Regions from separate parts of the Leclercia adecarboxylata genome, predicted to be linked through region 2. Evidence: riboswitches for the same ligand, from Rfam matches in the RefSeq annotation. Region 2 holds a riboswitch; each other region holds the start of a gene.
The links. A riboswitch is a leader RNA that binds a small molecule or an ion and turns the genes downstream of it on or off. The one in region 2 is predicted to bind thiamine pyrophosphate.
Positions count from the first base shown of each region.

Region 1: another riboswitch for thiamine pyrophosphate. It lies ahead of thiM (hydroxyethylthiazole kinase); the one in region 2 lies ahead of thiB (thiamine ABC transporter substrate binding subunit).
Region 3: another riboswitch for thiamine pyrophosphate. It lies ahead of thiC (phosphomethylpyrimidine synthase ThiC); the one in region 2 lies ahead of thiB (thiamine ABC transporter substrate binding subunit).

Region 1 is NZ_CP040889.1:326,604-330,756, reverse strand. It holds gene FHN83_RS03435 (diaminobutyrate--2-oxoglutarate transaminase) at 1-315, opposite strand, end outside; gene FHN83_RS03430 (membrane lipoprotein lipid attachment site-containing protein) at 558-1,019, opposite strand; TPP riboswitch at 1,342-1,438, shown strand; gene thiM (hydroxyethylthiazole kinase) at 1,474-2,244, shown strand; gene thiD (bifunctional hydroxymethylpyrimidine kinase/phosphomethylpyrimidine kinase) at 2,241-3,041, shown strand; gene fbaB (class I fructose-bisphosphate aldolase) at 3,160-4,153, shown strand, end outside.
Region 2 is NZ_CP040889.1:2,847,973-2,852,125, forward strand. It holds gene thiP (thiamine/thiamine pyrophosphate ABC transporter permease ThiP) at 1-1,347, opposite strand, end outside; gene thiB (thiamine ABC transporter substrate binding subunit) at 1,323-2,306, opposite strand; TPP riboswitch at 2,341-2,440, opposite strand; gene sgrR (HTH-type transcriptional regulator SgrR) at 2,477-4,132, opposite strand.
Region 3 is NZ_CP040889.1:2,293,807-2,297,959, reverse strand. It holds gene hemE (uroporphyrinogen decarboxylase) at 1-855, opposite strand, end outside; gene nudC (NAD(+) diphosphatase) at 898-1,671, opposite strand; gene FHN83_RS12785 (Rsd/AlgQ family anti-sigma factor) at 1,767-2,264, shown strand; TPP riboswitch at 2,318-2,426, shown strand; gene thiC (phosphomethylpyrimidine synthase ThiC) at 2,503-4,153, shown strand, end outside.

The DNA of each region.
Region 1 (4,153 bases), 2.5 Mb from region 2:
CGCGTCTTTCAACGGCGTGGTCAGATCCAGGGTATGTAACGGCAAGCCGCTGGTAATGACACTTTGAATGCTTTTCAGCACATCAGGATGGTTATGACCCAGCGCCAGCGTTCCCGCACCGGCCAGGCAATCAAGATACTCTTTGTTATCCGCGTCGGTGATCCACACCCCGTCCGCCTTAGTAATGGCTAAAGGCAGCTTGCGCGGATAACTCCTGACATTGGATTCCATTTCGGCCTGACGGGCCAGATAGGTTTCGTTGGTTTTGAAAGAAGAGGCATTCAAAGTATCAATACGGACTTTATCCGTCATCATATCACTCCTACAACCGCAGCTCAGCACGTGGCTCCGATTGAATAATTAATTAAGAAAATGAGAAGGGCATCAAAAATCGCGGCCAATATAGAGCCTTTTTGCCCGGGGCTCAATGGTTAATTGTTTATCGTTTTGTTACGCGCGTTGAATCAACGCGCGTAGGGCGTAACCCCGCATGGCACCTGAGGTTTCCAGGGGGAGGCTTCGGGTATAAAAGCGGGGCGTTTTAGAACGCTTTAGAACTACTTTTGGACGACGTTCAGAATACCGTGATCGCGGCCATGGGTTTTATTCCATGAAGCGTCGGTCACGCCGTTCGCATCCAGTGAGATCGACAGCACGTAACCCGCGCCTTTCACCTCGTAGAAATTCGCATTTGAGCGTTTCACCACGGCTTTCTTGCCGTTGATGGTGGCCTGGGTGAAGCCGTTATTGATGCTGGCTTTAATACCGTTGGCGCTGAAGGAGGCTTCACGCAGCGGATCGGCAACGTGCGCCGCCTGGCCATGCTGTACGGCTTCATGCGCATTCTCGAGCGCCTGTTTTTCCGCTGCGGCATTGATGGTGGCCTGACGGTTCTGGTCGGCAATGTAGCAGGCGTCACGGCTTACGCCTTTGGCCTCACACTGCGCTAAGCGCTGCTCTTCAGAGACACAGCCCGCCAGCAAAGCGGCAATCACACCCACCAACAGAATCTTTTTCATACATTAACCTTAAAGGAAAGGGGAAATCGTCTGTTCCCCGGTTGTTGATTCGATAATTATTATTGGCCTGGCCACTTTTTGCTGGTGTCTATATTAGAGACGCACCAGTGGCGCGCGCTGAATATCACGCAAGGGGCGTTGTCTCAGGTTGACGAAGATCACATTTAGCACGAATAGCTAATTTCTTGAGAGTTATCCTGGCAGCTGGTTATTGCTGGGTTAGAAAAGGGTGTCAGAGATGTAAGCAGGAGGAGTGGCGAAGCGCCAGAAAGCCCCTTGCTATTGCCAGACGCATCCTCTACGCTGCCACCGTTACATTATGTAATTTGACTCGGGGTGCCCTTCTTTGTGAAGGCTGAGAAATACCCGTACCACCTGATCTGGATAATGCCAGCGTAGGGAAGTCAGATGCCCTCCGGGCTATCGCTTCTTCGCGCAAGGCAGGAGCGATACCATGCAGCCTGACCTGCTCAATTTACATGCCTTACACCACTTCCGAACCCGTTCTCCGCTCACCCACTGTATGACCAACGACGTCGTGCAGACCTTTACCGCCAACGTGTTGCTGGCGCTCGGCGCGTCACCGGCGATGGTGATTGAAGCCGAAGAGGCGGAACAATTCTCTGCTATCGCTGATGCGCTGCTGATTAACGTCGGGACGTTAACCGCGTCGCGCGCCCAGGCGATGCGCCGGGCCATTGAGAGCGCGGTTACCGCCGGTAAACCCTGGGTGCTGGACCCGGTAGCCGTCGGCGCGCTGGGATACCGCACCCGGTTCTGTCAGCAGATCCTCGTCCTCAAACCGGCGGCCATTCGCGGCAATGCCTCGGAAATCCTCGCCCTTGCCGGGATGAGCGCGGGCGGACGCGGTGTGGACACCACCGATACAGCGGCCAGCGCGCTGCCTGCGGCCCAGGCGCTGGCGCGGCAAACCAATGCCATCGTGGTGGTGACGGGGGAAGTGGATTACGTCACCGACGGGCTGCGTACCCAGACGGTTACCGGGGGCGATCCGATGATGACCCGTGTGGTGGGCACCGGCTGCGCGCTGTCGGCGGTAGTGGCGGCCAGCTGTTCACTGCCGGGCGACCGGCTGGAAAACATCGCGGCGGCCTGCGGCTGGATGAAACGGGCCGGAACCCTTGCGGCAGCCCAAAGCCGCGGACCGGGCAGTTTTGCCGCGGCCTTTCTGGATGCCCTGTGGGAACTGGGGGCACAACAATGAAACGCATTAATGCCCTGACTATTGCCGGCACAGACCCAAGCGGCGGTGCCGGGATCCAGGCCGACCTGAAAACCTTCTCGGCGCTGGGGGCGTATGGCTGCTCGGTGATCACCGCCCTGGTGGCGCAGAATACCCGCGGAGTGCAGTCGGTCTATCGTATTGAACCCGATTTTGTGGCGGCGCAGCTGGAATCGGTGTTCAGCGATGTGCGCATCGACACCACCAAGATCGGCATGCTGGCCGAAACCGATATCGTCGAGGCCGTGGCGGAGCAGCTGCTGCGTCATCAGGTTAAAAACGTAGTGCTGGACACGGTGATGCTGGCGAAAAGCGGCGACCCGCTGCTTTCACCTTCTGCCGTCGAAACGCTGCGTAAAAAGTTGTTGCCGCAGGTGGCGCTTATCACGCCAAACCTGCCCGAAGCCGCAGCGCTACTGGATGCCCCTCACGCCCGCAGCGAGCAGGAGATGAAAGAGCAGGGTTATGCCCTGCTGGCGATGGGGTGTGAAGCGGTGCTGATGAAGGGCGGTCATCTTGACGATCCCGAAAGCCCCGACTGGCTGTTCACCCGCGACGGAACGGTGCGCTTTACCGCCCCGCGCGTGAAGACCAAAAACACCCACGGCACCGGCTGCACCCTCTCGGCCGCTCTGGCTGCGCTGCGCCCGCGTCACGATAGCTGGGCGGATACGGTGCGCGAGGCCAAAACCTGGCTCTCCTGCGCGCTGGCGCAGGCGGACACGCTGGAGGTGGGGCAGGGCATGGGTCCGGTCCACCATTTCCATGCGTGGTGGTAAAGGTTACCGCCCATAGCTGGAAAATTCGCTACCCACAGACCAGGCTTAGGGGGCTCGCAATCCTGTGAGCCTGGAGAAAACATGCCGACAGCCTGTCGGCACTAAGGGGAGCAAAACTATGACTGATATTGCGCAGTTGCTTGGCAAAGACGCCGACAGCCTGTTACAGCATCGTTGTATGACTATTCCAGCCGACCAGCTCTATCTGCCTGGCCACGACTACGTCGACCGCGTGATGATCGACAACAACCGCCCGCCAGCGGTTTTGCGAAATATGCAGACGCTGTATAACACCGGGCGTCTGGGCGGAACCGGCTATCTGTCGATCCTGCCGGTGGACCAGGGGGTGGAGCACTCGGCCGGTGCGTCGTTTGCCGCCAACCCGCTCTATTTTGATCCGAAGAACATCGTTGAACTGGCGATTGAAGCTGGCTGCAACTGCGTCGCCTCTACCTACGGCGTGCTGGCGTCGGTTTCCCGGCGCTATGCGCACCGCATTCCGTTCCTGGTCAAGCTCAACCACAATGAAACCCTGAGCTATCCAACCGAATATGACCAGACCCTCTATGCCAGCGTCGAGCAGGCGTTCAACATGGGCGCGGTGGCGGTCGGGGCGACCATCTATTTCGGCTCAGAGCAGTCGCGCCGTCAGATTGAAGAGATCTCCGCCGCCTTTGAGCGCGCCCATGAGTTAGGAATGGTGACGGTGCTGTGGGCCTATCTGCGTAACCCGGCCTTTAATAAAGACGGCACGGATTACCACGTTTCCGCCGATTTAACCGGACAGGCCAACCATCTGGCGGCCACCATCGGGGCGGATATTGTGAAGCAGAAAATGGCCGAAAATAACGGCGGTTATAAGGCGGTCAAGTTTGGCTATACCGACGATCGGGTCTACAGCAAACTGACCAGCGACAACCCTATCGACCTGGTGCGCTACCAGCTGGCGAACTGCTATATGGGCCGCGCGGGGCTCATCAACTCCGGCGGTGCAGCGGGGGGCGAAACCGATCTCACCGATGCGGTACGCACGGCCGTTATTAATAAACGCGCGGGCGGGATGGGGCTGATCCTCGGTCGTAAGGCGTTTAAAAAATCGATGGCGGACGGCG
Region 2 (4,153 bases):
CCGCTGCCAGCCGTGCATTCCCAGGGAGTCGCAGAGCAGGGTATAGCGGGCGCTGAGATCGCGCATCGGGTTTTCCAGCACTTTCAGCGCGTAGGGGATCGCCATCAGGGCGTTGGTAAAGATGACTATGCCATCGGCCGATTCAGGCAGGCCGACAGTGCTGTTGAACAGCAGGAAAAAACCGCTCGCCAGCACGATGCCGGGCATCGCCAGGATCAGCATCCCGCTGAGATCCAGCGCCTGTCCGGCTACGAACGCCTGGCGGGCATACAGCTCCCGGCTGGTCCACAGCAGCATCATGGTCAGCAGCACGCAGAGCAGCCCGGCACCCAGCGCAATGCGCAGCGAGGTGCCCAGCGCCTGCCAGAGCACCGGCTGTTGCAGCACCGACAGCAGGTTGAGATTCAGACCGTCGACCACCACCGCCAGCAGCGGCGGGATCAGCAGCAGTAGCGCCAGGGCGATCAGCAGGCCATCGGTCAGACGGCTACGCAGGTTGTCCTGCGGATCGCGCCAGCCTGCGAGCTGGTTACTGCCGACGGGGATGGCTTTTCCCAGCCGCTGGCTCAGCATCACCAGCCCCAGACAGCAGACCATCTGCACGATGGCAAGCAGTGCCGCACGGCCCGGATCATAGTCGTAGCTCAGGGCCTGATAGATAGCGAGCCCGATGGTGGTGGCCTGCGGCCCGCCGCCGAGCGAGAGCACGGTGGCGAAGCTGGCAAAGCAGAGCATGAAGATCAGCGCCGCAACCGGCGGGATCTGACGGCGTAGCCAGGGCCACTCAACGAAGCGGAAAAATGACCAGCCGCGCATTCCGAGCTGGGCCGCAAGCTGGCGCTGCTCGCCGGGGATATTCTCCAGCGCCTGCAGCAGCAGACGCGTGGCCATCGGCATGTTGAAAAAGACGTGCGCCAGCAGGATCCCCTGCAGGCCATAGGGCGAGAAGGTCCACTCAAGTCCGAGCGCCTGGCACAGGACGGCCAGCCAGCCCTGACGTCCGTAGACGCTGAGAATGCCAAATATCGCCACCAGCACCGGCAGGATCAGGGTCATGGCGCACAGGCGCAGCAGCGCCTGCCTGCCCGGGAACCGTCGCCGGTAGAGGGCGCGGGCAAGAAATATTGCGGGGGTCACCGAGAGCAGGGCGGAGAGAAACGCCTGCCAGAAAGAGAAGCGGATAACGTGCCACAGATAGCTGTCGTGCAACAGCGCCGCGACGTCGGTGGCTGGCGCGTTAAACCACAGCGCCAGAAAAGCCCCCAGGGCGACGGACACCATCAGGATGGCGGCCAGAAGCCCCGGGAGTAACCAGCCGGCGATTAGCGGCTGACGGCGCGTTGCCATTCACCGATCCAGGCAGCACGTTTCCCGGCCACTTCCTGTGGGGTAAATTCCAGCGTGGTTTGCGGTTTCACCAGGGTGTCAAAACCGGCCGGTAACGTCACGTTGGTCACCGGGTACATCCAGTTGCCGGTCGGGATGGCGTTCTGGAACGACGGGGAGACCATAAATTTCAGGAACTTTTCGGCCAGTTCCGGCTGTTTGCTGGCGGCAGTACGGGCGGCGACTTCCACCTGCAGATAGTGGCCTTCAGCAAAGTCCGCGGCAGCGTAGTTCTCTTTTTTCTCTGAAATAATGTGATACGCCGGAGAGGTGGTGTAGCTCAGCACCAGGTCGCTTTCGCCTTTCAGGAACAGACCGTAGGCTTCGCTCCAGCCTTTGGTCACGGTGACGGTTTTAGCGGCCAGCTTCTGCCAGGCTTCCGGCGTTTTGTCGCCGTACACTTTTTGCATCCACAGCAGCAGACCCAGCCCCGGGGTGCTGGTGCGCGGATCTTCGTAGATCACGCGCCATTTTTTATCGCTCTCAACCAGCTCTTTCAGGCTTTTCGGTGGGTTTTTCAGCTTGTTTTTGTCATAGACAAAGGCGAAGTAGCCGTAATCGAAGGGCACAAAGGTGTCGTTTTTCCAGCCGCCAGGGACGTTAACCGCATCGGTCGGCACGCCGCTTTTGGCGAACAGCCCGGTCTGCGTCGCCGCTTCCAGCAGGTTGTTATCCAGACCCAGCACCACGTCGGCTTTGCTGTTTTTACCTTCCATGCGCAGGCGGTTCAGCAGCGAGACGCCATCCTCCAGCGCCACAAACTTCAGCTCGCACTTGCAGTCGGCTTCAAAGGCTTTTTTGACCGCCGGGCCAGGGCCCCAGTCGGCAGCGAAAGAGTCGTAGGTGTAGACCGTCAGCACAGGACTGGCTACGGCAGGCAGCGCAACCAGCGCCAGCAGGGGAAGAACAGTTTTGAACACTTTGCACCTCATTGTTTGAGAGTGGCAAAGGATTTTGAGCGACAGCCTCAAATCCCTTCGCCGGCGTTATCCGGATCAGGTTCGACGGGTATTTTCTCAGCACACGCTTTCGCGCAGCACCCCGTTGAGAACGGCGGTATTGTAATGATTTGGTGAATATTACGAAAGTGTTATGGTTCCGGCGGCGCAAACCACGCCGATTTAAAGTCAAACCAGCCCAGCGTATTCATGCGTAAGCCGCGCATACTGCGCTGCCCCTGGATCATCAGCCAGTGGTGGATCAGCGGGACAATCGCCTGCTGGGCCAGCAGCTGCTGGCACCAGACCGCAAGATTCATCTCCCCGGCGCGCCACTGGGCGGCGTCCTGCTGCCAGTCCCGCGCGATGCAGTTTTGCAGAAGCGGTACCTCATACAGATGGGAGAACAGCGAGAAATCCAGCGGCAGGGTGAAGTTGACGCTGTTGAGCCAGATGTCGCTAACGATCTCTCCCCGATGCCACTCCTCGTAGCTGACCTCCTGAATGTTGAGCATCACCTGCTCGGCGGCCAGCAGCTCGCTCATCATTCTGGCGATCACCCGGTGTTCAATATGTTCGCGGTAGAAGGTCAGGGTGATGCTCTCCAGCCCGGCCGGTTTATCGCCGCGTCCCGGGCGGGCATGGTGCCAGCGCGGCAGCAGGCCATACGCCGGGAACCAGTAGGACTGGTACATCTCTTCGGCCTGATAGATCAGATTGGCAGGAGAGAGGATCCGGCTTATCCACTGGCGCACCTCGCCGCTGGCACCGCGATGGGAGCGGGCATCGAACAGCAGATAGTAGCACCCCTCTTCGAGGCGGCTCTCTACCGCCTTTTCTCCCTCTGTTGGCCCTTCGAGGGTCAGGCCGACGCTCAGCTCTTCGTTGAGATCCGGCAACACCCAGACGTTCACTTCGTCAATCAAGGCCCGGTAGCCAAAGTAATCCTCGAAGGCGCGGATCTTCAGCTGATTATTGTTGTTGCGGGAAACGGCGTAAGGCCCTGTGCCTACCGGATGGCCGGCAAAGTTGGGCATGGTTTCCCACTCGCGCGGCAGGATCATCGAGGGTACATACCCCAGCAGCCACGGCAGCCAGCGGTCGGGCTGAGAGAGCTGAATATCCAGAGTCCAGGCCGTGGGAGACTGGATCCGGCTGATGTGCGAGTAAAGAGGCAATTCGCGGGCGCGCTGCAACGTGGCGATGACGTCGGCCATCTCCAGCTCGCGTCCGTGATGGAAATGGATGCCGGGCCGTAAAAAAAATCGCCAGTGCAGCGGGGAAAGCTGCTGCCAGTGGTGGGCAATGTCGGCTTCCAGTTCCCCATTTTCCTCATTTATGCGCGTCAGGCCGCTAAAAATCTGCCGCGCCATGTGGGTTTCAGATCGCCGTAATGCGCTGCCCGGTAACAGGTTTTTCATCGGACGATAGTAGAGCACCCGCAGGATGTGCTTGCCCTGACGGAAGCTGCGTCCGAGGTGGGAAACCAGCATCTGGCGCACCGCGGCTTTATCGCCCACCAGCTGCACCAGCTGTTCGATGCGATCCTGCTCGAGCAGATCTTCCGCCCGCTGCTGCTGAAGCGCGAGGCCGGTGTAGAGAAAGGTGAGGCGCGAACGCTTGCCGCGCCCGGCTTCGGCTTCCCAGCTCAGCCATCCCTGCTGCTGCATGGTGTTAAGCAGGGTCCGCATATGGCGACGCGAACAGCTGAGCAGATCGGCCAGCTCGCTGAGCGTGGTGTCCCGGGTCTGGCCGTCACAGCACTGCCACAGGCGGATGAATTGTTGTTGCAGACGACCAGAAGGCATAAAAGGGGAACTCCTGACAAA
Region 3 (4,153 bases), 550 kb from region 2:
TTTGTCCCCCACGCGACGGCGCGCATCGGCGATATCGGTGGTCCAGTCGAGGCCCAGCGCATCACAGCCGGTCTCTGCCATCGCTTCCAGCCACTGGCCTCCGCCTTTGGTGAACAGCGTTACCGGCACGCGGCGCCCTTCGTTTTCACGCAGCAGGCCATCGACGATTTTATGCATGTAGTAGAGCGAGAACTGCTGATAATCGCGGCCCGTCAGCACTCCGCCCCAGGTGTCGAAGATCATCACCGACTGCGCGCCCGCTTTGATCTGCGCGTTCAGATAGAGGGTGACGCTTTTCGCCAGCTTTTCGAGCAGGGCATGGAGCGCCAGCGGATCGGCGTACATCATCTTCTTGATAACGGTAAAGGCTTTGCTGCTGCCGCCTTCGACCATGTAGGTCGCCAGCGTCCACGGACTGCCGGAGAAACCAATCAGCGGTACTTCGCCTTTCAGCTCGCGGCGAATAGTGCGCACCGCGTTCATCACATAACCGAGTTCCTGCTCCGGGTCCGGGATCGGCAGGTTGTCGATGTCCGCTTTGCTCTTGATGGGAGAAGAGAAGCGCGGACCTTCGCCGGTTTCAAAGTACAGACCAAGCCCCATCGCATCCGGGATGGTCAGGATATCTGAGAAGAGGATCGCCGCGTCCAGCGGATAGCGGCGCAGCGGCTGAAGGGTCACTTCGCAGGCCAGCTCCGCATTTTTGCACAGCGACATAAAATCGCCCGCCTGCGCACGCGTGGCTTTATATTCCGGCAAATAGCGGCCCGCCTGGCGCATCATCCATACCGGGGTGATATCAACGGGTTGGCGCAGCAGCGCACGCAGATAACGATCGTTCTTCAGTTCGGTCATTTTTGCAGTTCCTTAAGCGTCTTATTCCCAGTGTATCACGTCTCAGATATCGTCAGCCCGACACATTGCCACGGTATCTTCTATCAGGCGGCGCGCCACGGTGCCGGGCGGTGGGAGCAGCGGTAAATCGTCGTAACGATACCAGTCGGCTGACAGCAACTCTTTCGGGTCGATGACGATCTCGCCGCTGTCGTACTCGGCCATAAAGGCGGTCATCAGCGATTGCGGGAACGGCCACGGCTGGGAGGTGACGTAGCGCAGGTTCTTCACTTTGATACCGCTCTCTTCCATCACTTCACGCGCAACGGCCTGCTCCAGCGTTTCGCCCACTTCCACAAACCCGGCCAGCACGGTATGCACCCCGTTGCGATGACGGGTATGTTGCGCCAGCAGGATGGTGTCTTCACGACGGATAGCGACGATGATGCACGGCGCGATTTGCGGATAGTAGCGTTCGCGGCAGTGGCTGCAGAGCATGGCCCATTCGGTTTTGCTTGGGTGCATGGTGTGGCCGCAGTAGCCGCAGTATTTATGCGAGCGATAAAACTCGGCCAACTGCACAGCGCGGCCGGCCAGCTGGAACAGGCCGACATCGAGATCGAGCACCTGGCGAACCGATCCCATATCGTGGCGACGATTTTGTTGGATCAACCACACAGAATCGCCCTGCCACTCGCCAATGTTTAGTGCGGGTTGACCCGCAAGATCGAAATTTCCGGCTTCGCCATGTGGTAATTCACCACCGGGCAACCATAATTTTTGTTCATGGCTGACTAACCACCAGCCGCGATCCGATTTTTCAATTATACGATCCATATCTATTGCACTACCTTTGCTTCACAGGCATGTTGGTAACAATACTATTACATTTTGGGTGGGCAGCTTTTAATCTTAACCTTGCGGAGTCAAACATGCTAAACCAGCTAGAAAACCTGACAGAGCGCGTTGGCGGAAGTAACAAACTGGTCGATCGCTGGCTGCACGTACGTAAACATCTGCTCGTTGCCTACTACAATCTCGTTGGCATTAAGCCGGGTAAAGAGTCCTACATGCGCCTGAATGAAAAAGCGCTGGACGATTTTTGCCAGAGCCTGGTCGACTACCTTTCCAATGGTCATTTCAATATTTATGAACGCATTATCGGTGAAATGGAAGGTAACAGCCCGTTTTTAGCGGCCACCAAACTCTACCCTCTGCTGGAAGCCAACACTCAGCAGATCATGGATTATTACGACTCCACGCTCGAAAATGCCATCGATCAGGACAACTATCTGGAATTTCAGCAGGCACTTTCTGATATCGGCGAGGCGCTGGAGCAACGATTTACGCTGGAAGACAACCTGATCGCCCTCGCGCTGGATCACAATCTGAAAGCCAGCAACGAAGATAACGTCGCCCGACCGGCTTGAGTTATTTATCGTTAACGCGTAATTTACATTTACTGCTCCCGCTGTAGGGGAGCAAATTCTTGTCGGAGTGCCCAGTGCGAAAGCCGGGCTGAGACCGTTAATTCGGGATCCGCGGAACCTGATCAGGTTAAGACCTGCGAAGGGAACAAGAGTCAATTTACTGTATCGCCCCCGGGCGATCCTCTCTTGCTTCATCCGTCGTCTGACAAGCCACTTCCTGAACTTACTGGAACGAGCTATGTCTGCCACAAAAATGACCCGCCGCGAACAGCGCGCACACGCCCAACACTTCATCGATACCCTGGAAGGCACCGCTTTCCCAAACTCTAAACGCATCTATCTGACCGGCTCCCGGGATGATATCCGCGTACCGATGCGCGAGATCCAGCTCAGCCCGACGCTCATCGGCGGCAGTAAAGAAAACCCGCAGTTTGAAGAGAACGAAGCGGTGCCGGTCTACGACACCTCCGGGCCTTACGGCGATCCGGCGGTGGCCATTAATGTCCAGCAGGGGCTGGCGAAACTGCGCCAGCCGTGGATTGACGCGCGTGACGACAGCGAAGCGCTGAACGAGCAAAGCTCGGCTTATACCCGCGAACGCCTGGCCGATGATGGCCTGGACGAGCTGCGCTTCACCGGTCTTCTCACGCCGAAGCGTGCCAGGGTGGGCAAATGCGTCACCCAGCTGCACTACGCCCGTCAGGGGATCGTCACGCCGGAGATGGAGTTTATCGCCATTCGCGAAAACATGGGCCGCGAGCGCATCCGTGGCGAGGTGCTGCGCCACCAGCATCCGGGTGAAGGCTTTGGGGCTCGTCTGCCGGAGAACATCACCCCGGAGTTTGTGCGTGACGAAGTGGCCGCCGGCCGCGCCATCATCCCCGCCAACATCAACCATCCGGAATCGGAGCCGATGATCATCGGGCGTAACTTCCTGGTGAAAGTGAATGCCAATATCGGTAACTCAGCGGTCACCTCCTCCATCGAAGAAGAGGTGGAAAAACTGGTCTGGTCGACGCGCTGGGGGGCGGACACCGTCATGGACCTCTCCACCGGTCGCTATATTCACGAGACCCGTGAGTGGATCCTGCGTAACAGCCCGGTGCCGATTGGTACCGTCCCCATCTACCAGGCGCTGGAGAAGGTGAACGGCATCGCGGAAGACCTCACCTGGGAGGCTTTCCGGGATACCCTGCTGGAGCAGGCCGAACAGGGTGTGGATTACTTCACCATCCATGCGGGCGTGCTGCTGCGCTACGTGCCGATGACCGCTAAACGCCTGACCGGCATCGTCTCACGTGGCGGTTCTATCATGGCGAAATGGTGCCTGTCCCATCATCAGGAGAACTTCCTGTATGAGCACTTCCGCGAAATCTGCGAGATCTGCGCCGCCTACGACGTTTCGCTGTCGCTGGGCGATGGCCTGCGTCCGGGCTCCATTCGCGACGCCAACGACGAAGCGCAGTTTGCCGAACTGCACACTTTGGGCGAGCTGACCAAAATTGCCTGGGAGTATGACGTTCAGGTGATGATTGAAGGCCCGGGCCATGTGCCGATGCAGATGATCCGCCGCAACATGACCGAAGAGCTTGAGCACTGCCACGAAGCGCCGTTCTATACCCTGGGGCCGTTGACCACCGATATCGCACCGGGTTACGACCACTTCACCTCCGGCATTGGCGCGGCGATGATTGGCTGGTTCGGCTGCGCGATGCTTTGCTACGTGACGCCGAAAGAGCATCTCGGTCTGCCGAACAAAGAGGACGTGAAGCAGGGGCTGATCACCTACAAAATTGCCGCCCACGCCGCCGACCTGGCGAAGGGCCATCCGGGGGCGCAGATCCGCGATAACGCCATGTCGAAAGCGCGCTTCGAATTCCGCTGGGAAG